Regions from separate parts of the Delftia sp. GW456-R20 genome, predicted to be linked through region 1. Evidence: riboswitches for the same ligand, from Rfam matches in the RefSeq annotation. Region 1 holds a riboswitch; the other holds the start of a gene.
The links. A riboswitch is a leader RNA that binds a small molecule or an ion and turns the genes downstream of it on or off. The one in region 1 is predicted to bind S-adenosylhomocysteine.

Region 1 (4,511 bases):
TCGGCAGGGGCCTTGATGCTCACGTCCTTGGGGCCGTAGACGCTCTTGGGGAAGGGCGCATAGGCCTGGGTGAAGTCGATCACCTTGGCGCGCTCGGCGTTCTTGCCCAGGCTGGAGATGACGATGTCGGCCTTGCCCGTGGTCAGGAAGGGGATGCGGTTGGTGCTGGTCACGGGCACCAGCTCCACCTTCACGCCCAGCTCCTGGGCGACCAGGGCCGCCATGTCGATGTCATAGCCCTGCAGCTTCAGGTCGGTGCCCAGCGAGCCGAAGGGCGGGAAGTCCTGCGGAATCGCCACGCGCAGCACGCCGGCCTTCTGGATGTTGGCCAGCATGTCGGCATGGGCTGCGCCGCCCAGGCCGGCAGCGGCCAGGGTGGCGGCGGCCAGGGCGGTGCGGATGAATGCGCGGCGGGGTGTCAGGGGGGAAGTCATGCGAAAGCTCCTTCGGAAGGTGGGGTGAGGCGAAAGGAAAGCGGGTCAGGGTCGGGCGCAGATGTATCGGGCGCCGTTGCGTCGGGCGCCGCCGCGTCGTCCGGTGTGTCGAGATCGATGCCGCTGCGCCTTGCGGCCGACAGCAGGTGGGCGCGCATGGCGCCCGCGGCACCCGGCGCATCGCCCGCGCAGACGGCCTGCACGATGGCGTCGTGCTCGCGCACGGGCTGGTCGTCGGCGCCGCTCCAGGCAAAGGGCAGGCGCAGGCTGTGGCTGATGGCCAGCTCCAGCTGGCGCGCCATGGCCACCAGGCCCGGGTTGCCCGACAGCTGGGCCAGCAGCAGGTGGAACTGCAGATCGGCGTCGGCGGCGGCCAGCAGGTCGCTGCGGGCGAGGGCATGGGCCAGCTGGGACTGGGTCCATTGCAGCTGGCGCAGGCCGCTGTCGTCGGCGCGCACGGCCGCCAGCGCGGCCCAGCCCGGCTCCAGCACCAGGCGCAGCTCGATCAGCTGGCGCGGCGACAGCGTGCCCAGCGCCGGGGTGGCATAGGCGCGGTGCATGCGTGCACGGCCGCTGTGCGGGCCGTTGATGCGCACGCCCTTGCCCGGCTGGATCTCGACCAGCCCCAGGGCCTCCAGCATGGACAGCGCCTCGCGCAGCGAAGCGCGGCTGATGCCCAACTGCCGGGCCAGCTCGCGCTGCGGCGGCAGCTGGCTGCCGCCGGGGTAGTGGCCGCTCAGGATGTGCTGCTGCAGCGTCTGGGCCATCGAGATCGGAATGCTTTGCATGGGCTGGCGCGGGTGGAGGGTTTTGGCCTGACTGGTCAGACCACGTACCCAGCAGATAGCGAATTGCGTGCCAGATGCAAAAAAAGGAGCGTTGTCCTCAGGCGCTGCAAAGAATCCGGGGCGATGGGGCATCCACAATCCGGCTCGAAGGCGGCGCCGGCGGCCCGCGCTGCCGCGCTTTGGTGCAGTGCCGCATGGCTTTGTGCAGGCCTGCCCCGAATGCGGGCGTAAAACCCGCACTGCAGGCCGCCGCCAGCCGCCGTAGAATCCCGGGCTTTGGCCCGAGGAGCGTTGCAGCGCGGCACCCGCCCATCCGTACACCGGATCGCGTGCCGCGTCAGGCTTGGGCCAGGTGCAGGTTCCCGGCCGGACCGCGCCCACGGTGCCAACGACGCTCACCTGTTGCCATGCCGTTTTTGCAGGTGAGCTTGATGTCGTCCTCTTTCACTCCCCCTCCCATGCGTCTGTCGGGCCTGGAGCCTGTCTCCATCGGCGAGGGCACGCTGTTCGTCAACGTGGGCGAGCGCACCAACGTCACGGGCTCCAAGGCCTTTGCGCGCATGATCCTCAACGAGCAGTACGAGGAAGCGCTGTCCGTGGCACGCCAGCAGGTGGAAAACGGCGCCCAGGTCATCGACGTGAACATGGACGAGGCCATGCTCGACAGCAAGGCCGCCATGGTGCGCTTCCTGAACCTCATCGCCTCCGAGCCCGATATCGCCAAGGTGCCGGTCATGGTGGACAGCTCCAAGTGGGAAGTCATCGAGGCCGGACTGCGCTGCCTGCAGGGCAAGGGCATCGTCAACTCCATCTCCATGAAGGAAGGCCTGGATGAATTCAAGCGCCAGGCCCGGCTGATCAGGCGCTACGGCGCGGCCGCCGTGGTCATGGCCTTCGACGAGAAGGGCCAGGCCGACACCTACCAGCGCAAGATCGAGATCTGCGAGCGCGCCTACCGCATCCTGGTGGACGAGGTGGGCTTCCCGCCCGAGGACATCGTCTTCGACCCCAACATCTTCGCCGTGGCCACCGGCATCGAGGAACACGACAACTACGCCGTGGACTTCATCGAGGCCGTGCGCTGGATCAAGAAGAATCTGCCCGGCGCCAAGGTCTCGGGCGGCGTCTCCAACGTGAGCTTCAGCTTCCGCGGCAACGACCCCGTGCGCGAGGCCATCCACACCGTGTTCCTGTACCACGCCATCTCGGCGGGCATGGACATGGGCATCGTCAACGCCGGCATGGTCGGCGTCTATGACGACCTGGAGCCCCAGCTGCGCGAGCGTGTGGAAGACGTGGTGCTCAACCGCCGCCCTGACGCCGCCGAGCGCCTGCTGGAGATTGCCGACGCCGCCAAGGGCGCCGCCAAGGACGACAGCAAGAAGCTCGAATGGCGCGGCACGCCCGAGAACCCGAAGACCGTGGGCGAGCGCCTGTCGCACGCCCTGGTGCACGGCATCACCGACTTCATCGTCGCCGACACCGAAGAGGCCTACCAGCAGATCGTGGTCAAGGGCGGCGGCCGCCCGCTGCACGTGATCGAAGGCCCGCTCATGGACGGCATGAACATCGTGGGCGACCTGTTCGGCGCCGGCAAGATGTTCCTGCCCCAGGTGGTCAAGTCGGCGCGCGTGATGAAGCAGGCCGTGGCCCACCTCGTGCCCTACATCGAAGAGGAAAAGCGCCAGCAGGAAGCGGCGGGCCTGGACGTGTCCAGCAAGGGCAAGATCGTCATCGCCACCGTCAAGGGCGATGTGCACGACATCGGCAAGAACATCGTCACCGTGGTCCTGCAGTGCAACAACTTCGAGGTCATCAACATGGGCGTGATGGTGCCCTGCCATGAGATCCTGGCCCGGGCCAAGGCCGAGGGCGCGGACATCATCGGCCTGTCGGGCCTGATCACGCCCAGCCTCGAAGAGATGCAATACGTCGCCGGCGAGATGCACAAGGACGACTACTTCCGCATCAAGAAGATTCCGCTGCTGATCGGCGGCGCCACCTGCTCGCGCGTGCACACCGCCGTCAAGATCGCGCCCAAGTACGAAGGCCCCGTGGTCTACGTGCCCGATGCCTCGCGCAGCGTCAGCGTGGCCCAGAGCCTGCTGGGCGAGAACAAGGGCAACTACCTGGCCGAGATCCAGGCCGACTACGACAAGGTCCGCACCCAGCACGCCAACAAGAAGAAGACGCCGCTGTGGCCACTGGCAAAGGCCCGCGCCAACGCCACGCCCGTGGACTTTTCCCAGGCCCCCGTGGCGCCGCGCGCCCTGGGCCGGCGCGTGTTCCGCAACTTCGACCTGGCCGAGATCGCCGAATACATCGACTGGGGCCCGTTCTTCCAGACCTGGGACCTGGCCGGCCCCTATCCGGCCATCCTCGACGACGAGATCGTTGGCGTCGAGGCGCGCAAGGTGCTGGCCGACGGCCAGGCCATGCTCAAGAAGATCATCGAAGGCCGCTGGCTGCAGGCCAACGGCGCCATCGGCCTGTTCCCTGCCAACCGCGTGGGCGATGACATCGAGTTCTACGCCGACGAGTCCCGCAGCCAGGTGCTGATGACCTGGTACGGCATGCGCCAGCAGACCGAAAAGCAGATGGTGGAAGGCCCGGATGGCCAGCCCGTGATGCGCCCCAGCCGCTGCCTGTCCGACTTCGTGGCCACCAAGGAATCGGGCATCCAGGACTACGCGGGCCTGTTCGCCGTCACGGCCGGCATCGGCGCCGAGAAGAAGGACAAGGAGTTCGAAGACGCGCTGGACGACTACTCCGGCATCATGTTCAAGGCCCTGGCCGACCGCCTGGCCGAGGCCTTCGCCGAATGCCTGCACCAGCGCGTGCGCAAGGACCTGTGGGGCTATGCGCCCGATGAGGACCTCAGCAACGAAGCGCTGATCAAGGAACAGTACAAGGGAGTGCGCCCCGCGCCCGGCTACCCGGCCTGTCCCGACCACAGCGCCAAGACCGACCTGTTCGCCGTGCTCAAGGCCGACGAGATCGGCATGACGCTGACCGAAAGCCTGGCCATGAACCCGGCCTCCAGCGTCAGCGGCTTCTACATCGGCCACCCCGACGCCGTCTATTTCAACGTCGGCGAGATCGGCGAGGACCAGCTCGCCGACATGGCCGCGCGCCGGGGCATGGACATCGAGGAACTGCGCCGGTTGCTGGCGCCGAATCTCGCCTGATATTGGGTTGACCGCTGGCTTGGCTACGCCGGTCAGGCGTGCGATTTTTCGCTATTTTGGACAAAGACATTCATCTTTGACTGGAATAGCGGACAGGGCGT
Region 2 (4,511 bases), on a different contig from region 1:
GTGAAGCCGCCCGTGCTCTGGCCCACGTCCAGGCAGCGCAGGCCGTCCACCGACAGCTTGGTGGCCGCCAGCGCGCCTTCCAGCTTGAGCCCACCGCGCGAGATGAACCGGGCCTCGGCCCCGTCCAGCAGCTGCAACTCGGCACCCGCAGGAATCTCGTCGCCGTTCTTGGCAACCTTCTTCCAAGGCGTCAGCGGCGTCATGCGCCATTGCACGCCACCCGCAATCAGCCGCTGCGCCTGCGAGCGCGTGGCCGCATGGCCGGCTTCCACCAAAAATACATCTGCGCGCATAGCGTCGTTCCCAGGAAATCTCTAAACCAATGACGCCAAGCGGCGCCGCACCCCACAACTGGCAGGGCCCAACTCAGGGACACCGAGCAAGGGCCGCCCCGCCGCGAGGGTGTCGTCCCCCTCCCTTGCGAAGCAAGTAGAGAGGGGGAAGCGGCGCAAGCCGCTCAGGGGGTGCTTAATAGCGATAAGTTTCGGGCTTGTAGGGGCCCTGCTTGCTCACGCCGATATAGGCGGCCTGGCCGTCCGTCAGTTCGGTCAGCATGGCGCCGACCTTCTTCAGGTGCAGTCGGGCGACCTTCTCGTCCAGGATCTTGGGCAGCACGTAGACCTTGCCGACCTCGTAGGCATCGGGCTTGGTGAACAGCTCGATCTGGGCGATGGTCTGGTTGGCGAACGAGGCGCTCATCACGAAGCTGGGGTGGCCGGTGGCGCAACCCAGGTTCACCAGGCGGCCCTTGGCCAGCAGGATGATCTTCTTGCCGTCAGGGAAGGTGATGTGGTCCACCTGGGGCTTGATTTCTTCCCACTGGTACTGCTCGATGGAGGCGACGTCGATCTCGTTGTCGAAGTGGCCGATGTTGCAGACGATGGCTTCGTTCTTCATGGCCACCATGTGCTCGTGGCGGATGATGTCGCGGTTGCCGGTGGTGGTCACGAAGATGTCGGCCTTGTCTGCCGCCCATTCCATGGTCACGACCTTGTAGCCTTCCATGGCCGCCTGCAGGGCGTTGATGGGATCGATCTCGGTGACCCAGACTTGGGCCGACAGCGCGCGCAGCGCCTGGGCGCAGCCCTTGCCCACGTCGCCGTAGCCGGCCACCACGGCAACCTTGCCGGCGATCATCACGTCGGTGGCGCGCTTGATGCCGTCCACCAGCGATTCGCGGCAGCCGTAGAGGTTGTCGAACTTGCTCTTGGTGACGGAGTCGTTGACGTTGATGGCACGGAACTTCAGCGTGCCCTTGGCCGACATCTCGTTGAGGCGGTGCACGCCGGTCGTGGTCTCTTCGGTCACGCCGATGATGTGGGCGCTCTTGCGCGTGTACCAGGTGGGGTCCTGGGCCAGCTTGGCGCGGATGGCGGCGAAGGCGATCTTCTCTTCTTCGGAGGCGGGGTTGTCCAGCACGGACAGGTCCTTTTCGGCGCGCATGCCCAGGTGCAGCAGCATGGTGGCGTCGCCGCCGTCGTCCAGGATCATGTTCGGGCCTTCGCCTTCGGTGCCGGCGGCGCCGAATTCAAAGATGCGGTGGGTGTAGTCCCAGTAGTCGGCCAGCGATTCGCCCTTGATGGCGAACACGGGCGTGCCGGTTTCCGCGATGGCGGCAGCAGCGTGGTCCTGCGTCGAGAAGATGTTGCACGACGCCCAGCGCACTTCGGCGCCCAGGGCCTTGAGCGTCTCGATCAGCACGGCCGTCTGGATGGTCATGTGCAGCGAGCCGGTGATGCGCGCGCCCTTGAGGGGCTGGGCAGCGGCGAATTCCTCGCGCGTGGCCATCAGGCCGGGCATTTCGGTTTCGGCGATCAGGATTTCCTTACGGCCCCAGGCAGCGAGGGAAATGTCAGCGATGGCCGTGTCGGCGGAAACGGGACGAACAGCAGCGTTCATGGTTTTCTCCAAAAGATGAATGAAAAACCACGTTCTGCGGGAGACGAAAAAAAGCTCACCGCACAGAAAGCGTGGGCGAGCGTCGTTGCAGGTATGACTCCGAGCCTCGCGACCACGCCTGATGTGTGGGGGCCGCTGCAACGCTCCTCGGAGAGGCGCTGATTATACCGATCCCGGGGATGCCTCACCGCCCAGCCCCACAAGCCGGTAGCCCACCTGCAGCTCGGTCACCAGGTGGCGCGGCTGGGCCGGCTCGTCCTCGATCTTCTGGCGCAGATTGGCCATGTGCACGCGCAAGTAGTGGGCGCGGCTCAGGTACTCGGGGCCCCAGACCTGCAGCAGCAGCTGGCGGTGGGTCATCACACGGCCCTGGGCGGCGATCAGGGCCGCCAGTAGGCGGAATTCGATGGGCGTGAGGTGCACCGGCTGCCCCGCGCGCCGCACCTCATGCGTGGCCAGGTCCACCTGCACCGGGCCGAAGTGCACCTTGCTGGACGCGGCGGTGCCGCCCGCCCCACCGGCGGCGCCCAGCTGCTGGCGGCGGCGCAGCATCACGCGCAGCCGGGCCAGCAGCTCGGGCACGCCGAAGGGCTTGACCAGGTAGTCGTCGGCGCCGGCATCCAATGCGGCCACCTTCTCGTCCTCACGCTCGCGCGCGGAGAGCACGAGCACGGGCACGGAGGACCACCCGCGCAGCTCGGTCAGGACCTGCTTGCCATCGGCGTCCGGCAGGCCCAGGTCGAGGATGACCAGATCGGGCTGGCGGCTCGCCGCCTCGATCAGGCCACGGCGCGCGCTGTCGGCCTCGAAGACCTGCCAGCCTTCGTCTTCCAGCACCAGGCGCACGAAGCGGCGGATGCCGGGATCGTCCTCAATCATCAGGATGCGGTTGGCGGGCGTGCTCATGGGGGGCTTTCGTGCATGGCGGGACTCTAATCCAGCGCAGGCTGCTCGGGCACGGGAAAGCGCAGCGTGAAGATGGTGCCCGGGCCGGGCCGTGCGGCGGCGGCCTCGATGCGCCCGCCATGCGCCTCGACAATGCTGCGCACCAGCGCCAGGCCCAGGCCGATGCCCGAGACGGTGGACTCGGCCGTGCCGCGCGTGAAGGGCTCGAACAGCGTCTCCACCGGCAGATGCGATGGCAGGCCCGGCCCGCCGTCGCGCACGGACAGCAGCAGTTCGCCATCCTGCACACGCGCACTGATGGCCAGCGGCGTGCCGGCCGGCGTGTACTTGGCGGCGTTGTCCAGCAGGTTGACCAGCACGCGCTCCATGAGCAGGGCATCGAGCTGCAGCAGCGGCAGGCTGGCGGGCACGTCGGTGCTCACGGGATGCTGGCCCAGGCGCGCGCGCATCTGGCGCAGCGCGCTGCCCACCACTTCGTCCAGCGGCAGCCATTCGCGCTGCAGGTGCACGCCGCCTTGCTGCAGGCGCGCCATGTCCAGCAGGTTCTCCACCAGGCGCTGCATGGCCTGCGCCTGGATGCGGACCTGCTCCAGCATGTCGGCCGCGCCGCCCGGCGGCACATGGCGCTGCGCGGCCTCGGCCGCGCCCAGAATGGTGGTCAGCGGCGTGCGCAGGTCGTGCGAGACGGCCGACAGCAGGGTGTTGCGCATGCGCTCGCCCTCCATGGCGATCTGGGTCTGCTGGGCCACGGCCACAAAGTGCTGGCGCTCCAGCGCAAGCGCCACCTGGCTGGCGCAGGCCTCCAGCAGACGCTGCTCCTCGGGCACCTCCAGGCGCTGCGGCGCACGCAGTTGCAGCACCAGCACGCCGCGCATGCGCACGGGTGCGGCCAGCGGCACATAGCGGGCCGGTGCGGCCGGCAGCGTGTCCGTGCCCTGGCCGGCCTGCTGGCCATGGTCCATGGCCCAGCGCGCAATGCTGTCGTCCATGGGGCAGGGGCCACCGCCCGCGGGCCGCAGGCGCTCGTCGGCACCGGGCAGCAGCAGCCCGGCCTGGGCGTCGAACACGCCCGAGACCGTGCGCAGCGCGATCTCCACCACCTGCTCCTGCGTGAGCGCGCCCGACAGGTCGCGCGCCAGCCGTGCCAGGGCGCCTGCGCGTCGCTCGCGCTCGGCCGCCACGCGCGCCTCATGCCGCAGCCGCGCCATGAGCTGGCCGCAGACCAGGGCCACGCCCAGCATCAGCACGAAGGTGAACAGGTACTGCGTGTCGTTGACATGGAAGGAGCCGCGCGGCGGCACGAAGAAGTAGTCGAAGCACAGTACCGACAGCAGCGCGGCCCAGGCACCGGGGCCCCGCCCCCAGCGCAGCGAGGACAGCACGACGATGAGCAGGAACAGCATGACCACATTGGCCGGGTCGAAGATGCGCAGCAGCTGCTCGGCCAGCACCGTGGCGGTCAAGCAGGCCAGGGTCACGCCGGCATAGCCCTTCCAGGGCAGCGGCCTGCGCCGCAGCGGTGCGGCAGGCGCGGCCTCGGTCCGGGCCGCGCTGGATCCCCCGGAGAGCACCAGCACGTCGATGTCGGGATGCAGCTGGACGATGCGGTCGGGCAGGCTGCGGCCCCACCAGCGCCAGGGCGACCATGCCGGGCGCGGCGGCTGGGCCAGCACCAGGCGGCTGGCGTTGCGCTCGCGCGCGAAGGC

Region 2: another riboswitch for S-adenosylhomocysteine. It lies ahead of ahcY (adenosylhomocysteinase); the one in region 1 lies ahead of metH (methionine synthase).

Annotation. Positions count from the first base shown of each region.
Region 1 covers NZ_LWCN01000004.1:3,878,431-3,882,941, reverse strand. Annotated here, with positions in the region: gene A4F85_RS22735 (transporter substrate-binding domain-containing protein) at 1-434, opposite strand, end outside; gene A4F85_RS22730 (FadR/GntR family transcriptional regulator) at 431-1,222, opposite strand; S-adenosyl-L-homocysteine riboswitch at 1,500-1,626, shown strand; gene metH (methionine synthase) at 1,654-4,410, shown strand.
Region 2 covers NZ_LWCN01000005.1:983,093-987,603, forward strand. Annotated here, with positions in the region: gene A4F85_RS28320 (TlyA family RNA methyltransferase) at 1-293, opposite strand, end outside; gene ahcY (adenosylhomocysteinase) at 469-1,899, opposite strand; S-adenosyl-L-homocysteine riboswitch at 1,970-2,054, opposite strand; gene A4F85_RS28330 (response regulator) at 2,062-2,805, opposite strand; gene A4F85_RS28335 (sensor histidine kinase) at 2,832-4,511, opposite strand, start outside.